DNA from 2 places in the Shinella sp. JR1-6 genome. Region 2 is predicted to be linked to the other one. Evidence: riboswitches for the same ligand, from Rfam matches in the RefSeq annotation. Region 2 holds a riboswitch; the other holds the start of a gene.
What was found. A riboswitch is a leader RNA that binds a small molecule or an ion and turns the genes downstream of it on or off. The one in region 2 is predicted to bind cobalamin.

Region 1: another riboswitch for cobalamin. It lies ahead of EXZ48_RS29615 (aromatic ring-hydroxylating dioxygenase subunit alpha); the one in region 2 lies ahead of EXZ48_RS04945 (ABC transporter substrate-binding protein).

Annotation. Positions count from the first base shown of each region.
Region 1 covers NZ_SHMI01000031.1:6,261-11,023, forward strand. The annotation lists gene EXZ48_RS29605 (glycoside hydrolase family 25 protein) at 1-254, shown strand, start outside; gene EXZ48_RS29610 (hybrid-cluster NAD(P)-dependent oxidoreductase) at 283-1,386, opposite strand; gene EXZ48_RS29615 (aromatic ring-hydroxylating dioxygenase subunit alpha) at 1,388-2,632, opposite strand; cobalamin riboswitch at 2,735-2,932, opposite strand; gene EXZ48_RS29620 (DUF6656 family protein) at 3,231-3,836, shown strand; gene EXZ48_RS29625 (diguanylate cyclase domain-containing protein) at 3,853-4,763, opposite strand, start outside.
Region 2 covers NZ_SHMI01000002.1:494,465-499,227, reverse strand. The annotation lists gene EXZ48_RS04960 (pseudoazurin) at 1-235, opposite strand, end outside; gene EXZ48_RS04955 (ABC transporter ATP-binding protein) at 232-1,035, opposite strand; gene EXZ48_RS04950 (iron ABC transporter permease) at 1,032-2,060, opposite strand; gene EXZ48_RS04945 (ABC transporter substrate-binding protein) at 2,057-3,100, opposite strand; cobalamin riboswitch at 3,256-3,489, opposite strand; gene EXZ48_RS04940 (MurR/RpiR family transcriptional regulator) at 3,516-4,370, opposite strand; gene EXZ48_RS04935 (spermidine/putrescine ABC transporter substrate-binding protein) at 4,427-4,763, opposite strand, start outside.

The sequences.
Region 1 (4,763 bases), on a different contig from region 2:
AGCCCGTCGACACCATGCTCACCGCCTCCATCCCGTCGGGCGGCAGCTTCAAGGCAACGGTAAGGGCCGAGGCCGAAGCCGGCACCGGCGCACAGACGGCCGGCGCCGTCACGCTCGCCTCGGGCGCGACAGCATCCTTCCCCGTCGCCGTGACGGCCGAAGTCCGCGCCGGCATCATGGCCAAGGGCACCGCGACCACCACGGTCGGCCGCCGCCTGGTCGAGGTGACGCCGCTTAACTATCAGGATTTCTGAAACGCTTGCGGCGGGCGCAGGCTCGCCCCTACGCCTCGATCTGCACGTCGCCGACCGGCCGCGAGCAGCAGGCAAGGATGTAGCCTTCCTCGATCTCGTCGTCGAGGATGCCGCCGTTGTGGCGCATGTCCACCTCCCCAGAGAGCTTCATCACCCGGCAGGTACCGCACAGGCCGCCTTCGCAGGCCGCGCCGATGCGCACGCCGGCCGCCCGGGCGGTCTGGAGGATCGTCTGGCCGGGCGGGCATTTCGCATCCTTGCCGGCCATGGTGAAGGTGACGGTCGCAACGGCATTGGCATCGACGTCGTGCTCACCGGCGCCGGCGCGGATGGCGATCTCCTCCGGGGCAGGCGCTGCGGCCGGCTGGAAGCTCTCCTCGTGGTAGCGCTCCATGTTGAAGCCGCAAACCTTGAGAAGGTCTCTGACGCCGCGCATGAAAGGTTCCGGGCCGCAGCAGAAGACGGTGCGCTCGCGAAAATCCGGCGCGAGCAGCGAGAGGCGGGCGGCATCGATGCGGCCGCGCAATCCGTGCCAGCCGTCGCGCGGATTGTGCCCCTCGACGACGAAGCCGAGCGTCAGGTTCGGCATCTGCGCGGCAAGACATTCAAGCTCCGCCTTGAACAGCAGATCCTCCGGCTTGCGCGCGCAGGTGACGAAGGCGACGTCGGACTGCGGCGCGCAATCCGACATCCAGCGCGTCATCGACATCATCGGCGTGACGCCGGAGCCGGCCGAGATGAAGAGATACTTTTCGGCGGGATAGCGCACGAGGGAGAAGTCGCCGAGCGGGCCGAAGGCCTTCAGCTTCATGCCGGGCTTCAGGTTGTCGAACATCCAGCGCGTGCCGATCGAGCTCTTCTGCGCCTTCACCGTCACGGAAACGGAGAAGGGGCGCGAGGGCGTCGAGGAGAGCGTATAGGTGCGCAGGACGGGATCGTCCTGCGCAACCGGAATTTCCAGCGTGACGAACTGGCCGGGCAGGTATCGGAACCAGTTGTCGCGGTCGGACCGGAAGGTGAAGGTCATCACGTCTGATGTCTCCACCGTTGCGGCAATGCATTCCAGCATGTGCTGGCGATCGTTCCACGGATGAAGCTCGTCGAAATGACGGAAATGGCTTGCGATCGTCATGTCATGCCACCCGCGAGAGCGGCTTCTTGGCGCCGTCGAGCCGATCGACCATGAAGTTCACGTACCATTCGACGAACTGCATGACGCCCCCCTCGTCTTCCGGCGAATAGGGGCCGGGCTGGTAGGCCGGCGAGCGGATGCCGAAGGCGTTTTCCTCGACGATGCGGCGGTCCTGGTCGTTGGTCTCGGTCCAGACATGGGTGAGCTCGTCAAGGCGGTAGTCGACGCCCTCGACCGCGTCCTTGTTGACCAGCCATTTCGTCGTGACCTGCGTCAGCTCCGGCCCAAGCGGCAGAACGCGGAAGGTGATGGCATGGTCGGCGAGCACATGATTCCAGGTCGTCGGATAGTGGAAGAGCAGCAGCGTGCCGATGTGGTTTTCCAGCACGTCGTTCGACAGCGGGCGGTTGACGGCGCGGGCGCCGGACATCGTGTAGCTCTCGGCATCCTGGATGAGCGGCATGCGGGCCGCGCGGAACTGGCCGGTCGGCGACATGCGGAATTCGCTCGGCAGGCCCGCCGCCTCGCATTTCTCCCAGTGCGCGGCGATGACGGGATCGTCCTTGGCACCCTGCACGCCGGTGGCGCTCGGCGCTTCGGGATAGGTGCGGCAAAGCTCGGGATGGTTGGCAGCGCAATGATAGCACTCGCGGTTGTTTTCCCAGACGAGCTTCCAGTTGCCCTTCTCGACGATCGTGCTTTCGAAGGCGACCTTGGTCTCGCCGAGGCGGTGACGGGCAAGATAGGGCTCGACCAGGTTGCGGAAAGCGGAAAAGTCCGGCGCCTCGTTTGCAAGGCAGATGAAGATGTATCCGCCGACGGTCTCGCAGTGCACGCGCTTCAAACCGTGCTGGCTCTTGTCGAAATCCTCGGCCATGTGACGGGCGAAGAGCAGCGAGCCATCCAGCTCGTAGGTCCACTGGTGGTAGGGACAGACGAGCTTGGCCGAGGACCCCTTGTGCTGGGTGCAGACGCGCGAGCCACGGTGGCGGCAGGAATTGTGCAGGGCGCGCACGGTCCCCGTGCGGTCGCGGGTGATGACCACGGGATAATCGCCGACCTGCACGGTAAAATAGTTGCCGGCCTTCGGGATCTCGCAGTCATGGCCGATGAACAGCCAGTCGCGATACCAGATCGTCTCGAGATCGAGCCTGTAGTGATCGGGGTCGATGTAGAAGGCCTGCTCGAGGCTGTGGCCCTCGCGCCGGTTCTTGAGCTTGCGGAGCACGTCGCTGCTGATGTCCATGCCGGATCCTCGATATCCTATTGGGGATGAGGCGCACGGAAGGAGACGGCATCCGGGCGCGGGGGCGCCGGACTGCACGCTTCCCGGCCGCCCGCCGCAGCCAGTCACGATCATTCCCAAGGCTGGTTTCCGGGCTCAGGAGTGTCCGTCAGGACCGTCGCGGCGCCTTCCCGGACTTTCTGTCCAGTGGCGTCTCGCCGCGCGTTTCTCCTACACCGTTGCGGGGGCAGCGCCGGATTTCAACCGGCTTCCCAATTCTCCGCTCTTCGTCAGAACGGCACCTCGAGTGTTCTTATCTAAACGCAAGACCGGGCAAACGACATGTCAGTTAGCGACATGCCATTCCGATTTGGCGACAGAGATAAAATGGGCAGAGGCAAGCCAACCTCAGGCCTAATTGCATATATTTCAATCAATTATGCAAAGGAAACGAGCAACATGAATACCCTTTGGGCCACCTGGCCCGCCCGGTGACACAATTGTCATATTGCGACCCCTCCGGAACCTTTGGAAAAAGCGGGGGCGGATTGGCAAGGAATGCTTAACGCCGTTTCCATAAACTTCATCGCATCGGGGCGCGAGGATGGAGTGCCGACGCGTGCAGCAAACCAAGTTCCGTTACTACGACGCAGTCGCCTACAAGCGCGCGAATCAGCCGAAATCAGCCGCCCATACCGAGTTCCTGCGCACCGGCCGCATCGACCGGAATGTCAGCTGGAGCCCGAACGAGAAGCGCTACCTCAGCTACCAGGAAGTGGCCGAGCGTACCGGCCGCAAGCTGGAAAATGCCGGCAGCGTCACGCATGACCGCATCAACGGCTTTCACCAGTCGATCCGCTTTCCCAAGCTGATCTTCCACCGCACGCTCGCCCAGACGCCGCATCTCGGCTATTGCCACATCACCGTCGCCAATTCCCGCTTCGCGGAATTCGAGAATGTGCAATGGGCCTTCTACATGGCCAATTTCTTCGCCGAGATCGGTGAGGAGGAGCAGTTCTTCGCCGACATCTCGAAGAAGGTCGGGCGGATGTATTTCGCCGTCGCCATCACGCCGGCCGAAGAGGAAGGCCGCCTGCAGATCGACCGCAAGGTGCGCGGCAACGGCGTGCTCTTCCGCACCGACGATCCGAAGCTTGCCATGAAGAACGTGCTGATGCTCGGCGCGCACAACGAGGCGCTGCGCAAGATCATCCGGGCGCTCTAACCCCTACCCCGCTGCGTCAGGCCACCCCGGACGGCCGGTAGATCAGCCACTCCTTGCCGGCCGGCACCTCGTCGCCGCGGCCATAGACGACGATCTGGTCGCCGCCCGCGCCCCGCGCCTCCGCCAATGCCCGCTCGCAGGCCGCCGAAAGGTCGAGCGCGCTGTCGGCGCGGTCCGCCATGCACACGCCGGCAGACAAGGTGAGGTGACCCAGATTGCGCCCGGTGCGCGGATCGCGCAGCGCCACCGTCTGGAAGGCGGCGCGCAGCAGGTCGATCAGCCGCGTCACCTCCCCTTCGTCAGCGGTGCGAAACAGGAAGCCGAAGCGCAGGCCGTCGAAACGCACGGCCAGCTCGCCTGCGGGAAAAGCCTGGCGGATAAGGCCGCCGTAGAAGGTGACGAGATGATCGGACAGGGCCTCGATCTGGCCGGCGGAGAACCGCCGCTCGGCATCCACCTCGGCGATCGCGACGCCGCAGAGCATCGGCAGGTCCGGATTGGCATAGACCCGGGCGAGCGCCTTGTTGAAGGCGCGGCGGTTGCCGAGCTTCGTCGGCGGATCGACGAACTTCATCGCCTCGAATTCCGCCATCTCCTTCTGGATGCCGTCCATGACGACCGATTGCGCGGCGACCTTCTCCGCCATTTCCGCCGTATGGGTGGCGCGCAGTTCGGTCGCGCGCTGCAGCGCCTCGAGCGAGGAGCCGAGTGCGCCCTCTCCGAGGCTGCCGGCGTCACGGATGACCTGCGAGGCCTCGCCGATCAGGCGGCCGTAATCCGACAGCGAGGTGCGTTCCTGGCTGAGCAGATCCATGAAATTTGCCATCTCGTTGCTGATGGCGCCGGCCGAGCGCTGCAGCACGCCCGCCTCATGCTGGTGCGGCAGGTACTTGCGGCCGAGTTCGTCGAGCGCGCCCTGCGTCTTGT
Region 2 (4,763 bases):
TGAAGCCGGCATATCCCTGCGGAACCATGCCGTCGATGCTGGCGGCGTTGTGGCTCTTGTGGGTGGCGATGAACTTGACGCTGTCCCCCGGCTTGATTGCCAGGAAATCCGGTTCGAAAACCATGGAGCCCTTTTCGCCGCGATTGCGCATCTCAACCCGGAAGGTTTCAGCGGCGACGGGGGCGGCGTGGAGAAGTACGGCGATGGCCGCAGCCAGGAGGAAACGGGTTTTCATCTTGCCTTTGCAACGAGCTTGAGTTTGGCAGGCCGGGGCTCTGGCCGGCGATAGCGAATGAAGCAGCCGCCGGCGCTGTCGCGCTCGACATCCACGGTGACGCCGAAGACATCGTGCAGGCGCTGCGGCTCCAGCACCTTTGCAGGTGTACCGAGCACGACGATGCGGCCGCCCTGCATGACGGCGATGCGGTCGCAGAACATGGCCGCGTGATTGAGGTCGTGCAATGCCGCAACGACGGTCAGGTCCTGTTCGCGCACCAGCTGGAGCAGGCCGATCTGGTGGCCGATGTCGAGATGGTTGGTCGGCTCGTCGAGCAGGAGGATCGGCGCCTGCTGGGCGAGCGCGCGGGCGATGTGCAGCCGCTGCCGCTCGCCGCCGGAAAGCGTGTGCCACAGCCGGCCGGCAAAGTGCGCCATGTCGACCTCCTCCAGCGCCCTGTCGACGATGGCATCATCCGCCCGCGACCAGGGCGTCAGCGCGCCGAGATGCGGCGTGCGGCCGAGTTCGACCGCCTGGCGCGCAGTGATACGCTCGGTCGTCTCCGCCTGCTGCTCGACGAAGGCGATGCGGCGGGCTATGGCTTGCCGGCCGTGGGCCGAAAGCGGCGAGCCCTCAAGCGTTACCAGACCCGCCTGCGGCTTGCGGATGCCCGCCATCAACGCCATCAGGCTGGTCTTGCCCGAACCATTGGGTCCGATGATGCCGAGAAATTCGCCGGGACGCACGTCGAGCGAGACGTCGGTCAGGATGGTCGCGCCGCCGGCCGACCAGCAAAGACCTTTTGCCGAAAGGGTCACAGGGCCGATCTCCTTTGGCTGAGGATGAGCGCGAAGGCCGGCGCGCCGAACAGCGCGGTGATGACACCGATGGGCAGCACCTGGCCGGGAATGATGATCCGCGACAGCACGTCCGCGGCAATCATGAAGATCGCGCCGATCAGCGCCGAGGCCGGCAGCAGCAAACCGTGGCGGACACCGACGACCATGCGCGCGGCATGGGGAATGACGAGGCCGACGAAACCGATCGACCCGACGATGGAGACCATGACGGCGGTCATCAGTGCCGAGACGGCGATCAGCACGACATAGACCCGGCGCACCGGAATGCCGAGCGAGGCCGCCGATTCCGTGCCGAAGGTGAAGGCATCGAGCGCGCGCGCATGCCAGAGGCACACGACAAGCCCGAGAAGCGCAACCGGCAGCGCCAGCCAGACATCCGGCCAGCGCACGCCCGAGAGATTGCCGAGCAGCCAGAACATGATGCCGCGTGCCTGTTCCGCATTGGCCGCCTTGGTGACGATGAAGGAGGTCAGCGCATTGAAGAGCTGCGAACCGGCGACCCCTGCAAGGATGATCGCCCCCGTACCGCGGCCTGCGCGAACCGCCAGCGCGCTGACGAGACCGAAGGCGACGAGCGCCCCGATAAAGGCACCGATCGGCAGCGTCAGGATACCGGCGCCGATGCCGAGGATCGCCACCGCGACAGCGCCCGTGGAGGCACCGGCGGAAATGCCGAGAATGTAGGGATCGGCCAGCGCGTTGCGCAGCAGCGACTGCAGGATCACCCCGCAGATCGCGAGCGCCGATCCGCAGCAGGCCGCAACCACGGCGCGGCTCAGCCGGTAGTTCCAGACGATGCCCTCGTCTATCGGCTCGATGGCGTGCCCCGCCTGCCAGAGGCGGTTCGCCACGGTCTTTGCCACGACGTCGAGCGGAATAGCGGTCTCGCCCACCGCCGCGCCCACCCCGAGCGCGGCGACAAGCAGCACGAGCGCCGCAAGAGCGACACCCGTGCGCAGCAGGATGGGGCGATCAGCCGTCACTTCGCGAGGCCAGCCTTCTCGATGGCGTCGGCAAGCACCTCGATGCCCTCGATCGTGCGGATCGTCGGGTTCATCGCCTGGGCGTCCATATCGACGACATGGCCGTTCTTCACGGCCGGCATCAGGCTGGCGACGGGATCTTCCTTGAGGAACGTGTGCTTGACCGCGACGTCATCGGCAGGGAAGCGGCGGCGCTCCATCTTGCCGGCGACGATGATGCTCGGATCGGCCTTGGCAACGGTTTCCCAGCCGACCGTCGGCCATTCCTCGTCGCTCTCAATGACATTGCGGATGCCGAGCGCCGACATGATGTAGCCCGGCGCGCCGTTGCGCCCGGCGACATAGGGGTCGATGTCGAGTTCGGCGCTGGAGAACCAGAAGACGGCGGAAAGCTTGCCATCCGCCGAAGCGATCTTCTTGCGCGCCGCGTCTTCGCGCGCCTTGAGGTCGGCGATGACTTTCTCGCCCTGATCCTGCACATCAAAGATCTGCGCCAATTCGCTGATTTCCTTGTAGATCAGCTCCATCGTGAAGACCGTCTTGCGCACCCCGTCGCCGCCACCGGAATTGTCCTTACCGATGCAATCGGCCGGCGAGGTGTAGACCGGGATCTTCAGTTCATCGAACTGCTCTGGCGTCGCGACGATGCCCTCCGGACCGACATGCCACTGGAACTGCGCCGTCACAAGGTCGGGCTTCTTGGCGACGACGCTCTCGAAGCTCGGATCGTTGTCGGCAAGGCGCTCGACCTTGGCGTTGGCATCCTCGTAACCCGACAGCACCGGGCCGATCCAGACCGCCGTGCCGACCATGCGCTCGCCAACGCCGAGGAGATACAGGATTTCGGTCGAGCTCTGGCCGAGCGAGACAGCCCGTTCCGGCGCCTTCTCGAAGGTGACCTTGCGGCCGCAATTTTCCAGCGTCAGCGGATACTGCGTCGCGGCCGCCTGCGCGGCGCCCGCTGACAGGGCAAACACGGCGGCACCGGCCAGCGCGGAAACGAGGGATGCGGCGCGCACGGCCGCAGGCAGAATGGTCATGGGTTTCTCCCGAATGAATGAAAGCGTGCGGGCTCAGCCGACGCGCCGACAGGCGCGCGCCGATTGCGGTCGGGAGAAAACGATTGGAATTCCGCCGTTGCCGGCAGCCAGGGTCGTCATAGGGTCTCCTGTTCCGGGCATCCCCGCCCGTGACTTGGATTTTTCTCGACGACGGCAGGTCTCCTGGCTCACGGATATCTGCTGCCTGTCTGCCTTCCCGCGGAAAAACCGCAGTGGCATGACGCGAAAACGCGTCCGAGGACAGGCGGCAATCCGCCTACAGTTGCGGGGGCAGCCACGGAATGGGTCCCTGTTGGGTCGTCCGCACCGTGTTCCCTATTAATCCCCTGGGAGTCATCCCTCGGGAAACCGTCGATCCATCCTTAATCCGCCGCGCTCGGCAGCGTCAAGGCGCTCAGCTCTCGAAATCTCCGAAGATGTCCTGGAGGCGGGTAAGCGTATCGACGCGCTCGCTCACGGCTTCGCCCATGAGCACAATGATATTGCTGAGCATGAGGTCCATGACGGCGGTCATGGTGGCTGCGCCATCCCAGAGCGGCCCGTGCGAGCCCGGCACGACGAGGCAGATATCGGAAACATCCGGCCCCCAGGGGCAGAATTCGTCGGTTAGCAGCACGACCTTGACGCCGGCCCGCCGGGCCTCCAGCGCCAGCGGCCGGGCCTTGGCGGCAAAGCGGCGCACATCGTGCAGGAACAGCACCCTTCCCTCGACGGAACCATCGAGCAATTCCGCATAGGTGCCGTTGAGACCATCGACGAACTGCACGCGCGGGCGCGTATAGGAAAGCTGGCTGGCGAAATATTGCGCGATGCCGCGCACGTTCTGATAGGCGGCGACATAGACCTCGCTTGCGCCGATCAACGCGTCGATCGTCTGCTGCCATTCCGGTGCGCTGGTAATCGCATAGATCTGGCCGAGATTGTCGATCTGCTGCTGGATGAGGCCGGCGAGGAGCTTTCCCTCCTTGCGGTCCTGTTCCAGCGAAGCGACTTGGGCCTTGACTTCCCAGGCCGGATTGGAACCGCCGCGGCGCAGTTCGCTCTTCAACTCGTCGAGGCCGTCAAAGCCCATGCGGCGCAGATACCGGCCGATGGTCATCGGCGAGACCTGAAGCCGCTGGGCGATCGAGCGCGCGGTCTCGAAGGGGAGATCGGCGATGTTGCGCTCGATATAGTGGGCGATCAGCTTGTCGGATTTGGACCGCCTGAGATCGTCGGACTGAACGAGCTTCAGAATGCGTTTCGACACGTCGCCCTCTCCCAAAAATCCCGCCCGCCGAAAAGGCGGGCGGGGATCGCGCATGGTCACTGCGCCGTCTTCACCCGCGTCCAGACCCGGTCGAGCTGGCGGAGCGCCGGGCCCAGGTCCTCAAAAATCTGGAGACGCGCCATGGTCTCGGCGGGCGGATTGATCTCCTTGCTATTCTTGATCTTTTCCGGGGTCAATTGCCGCGCCGGCACGTTGGCCGTGCCGTTGGTCTGCTGCGAGACGTTGAGCGCGGCAATTTCCGGGCGGGTGTAGAATTGCAGGAATTTGATCGCGTTCTCCTTGTTCGGCGCGCTCTTCAGGACGCAGGCATCCTCCTGGTACATCGTCGCCCCCTCCTCGGGGATGACATAGCCAAGATCCTTCTCGTCGCCG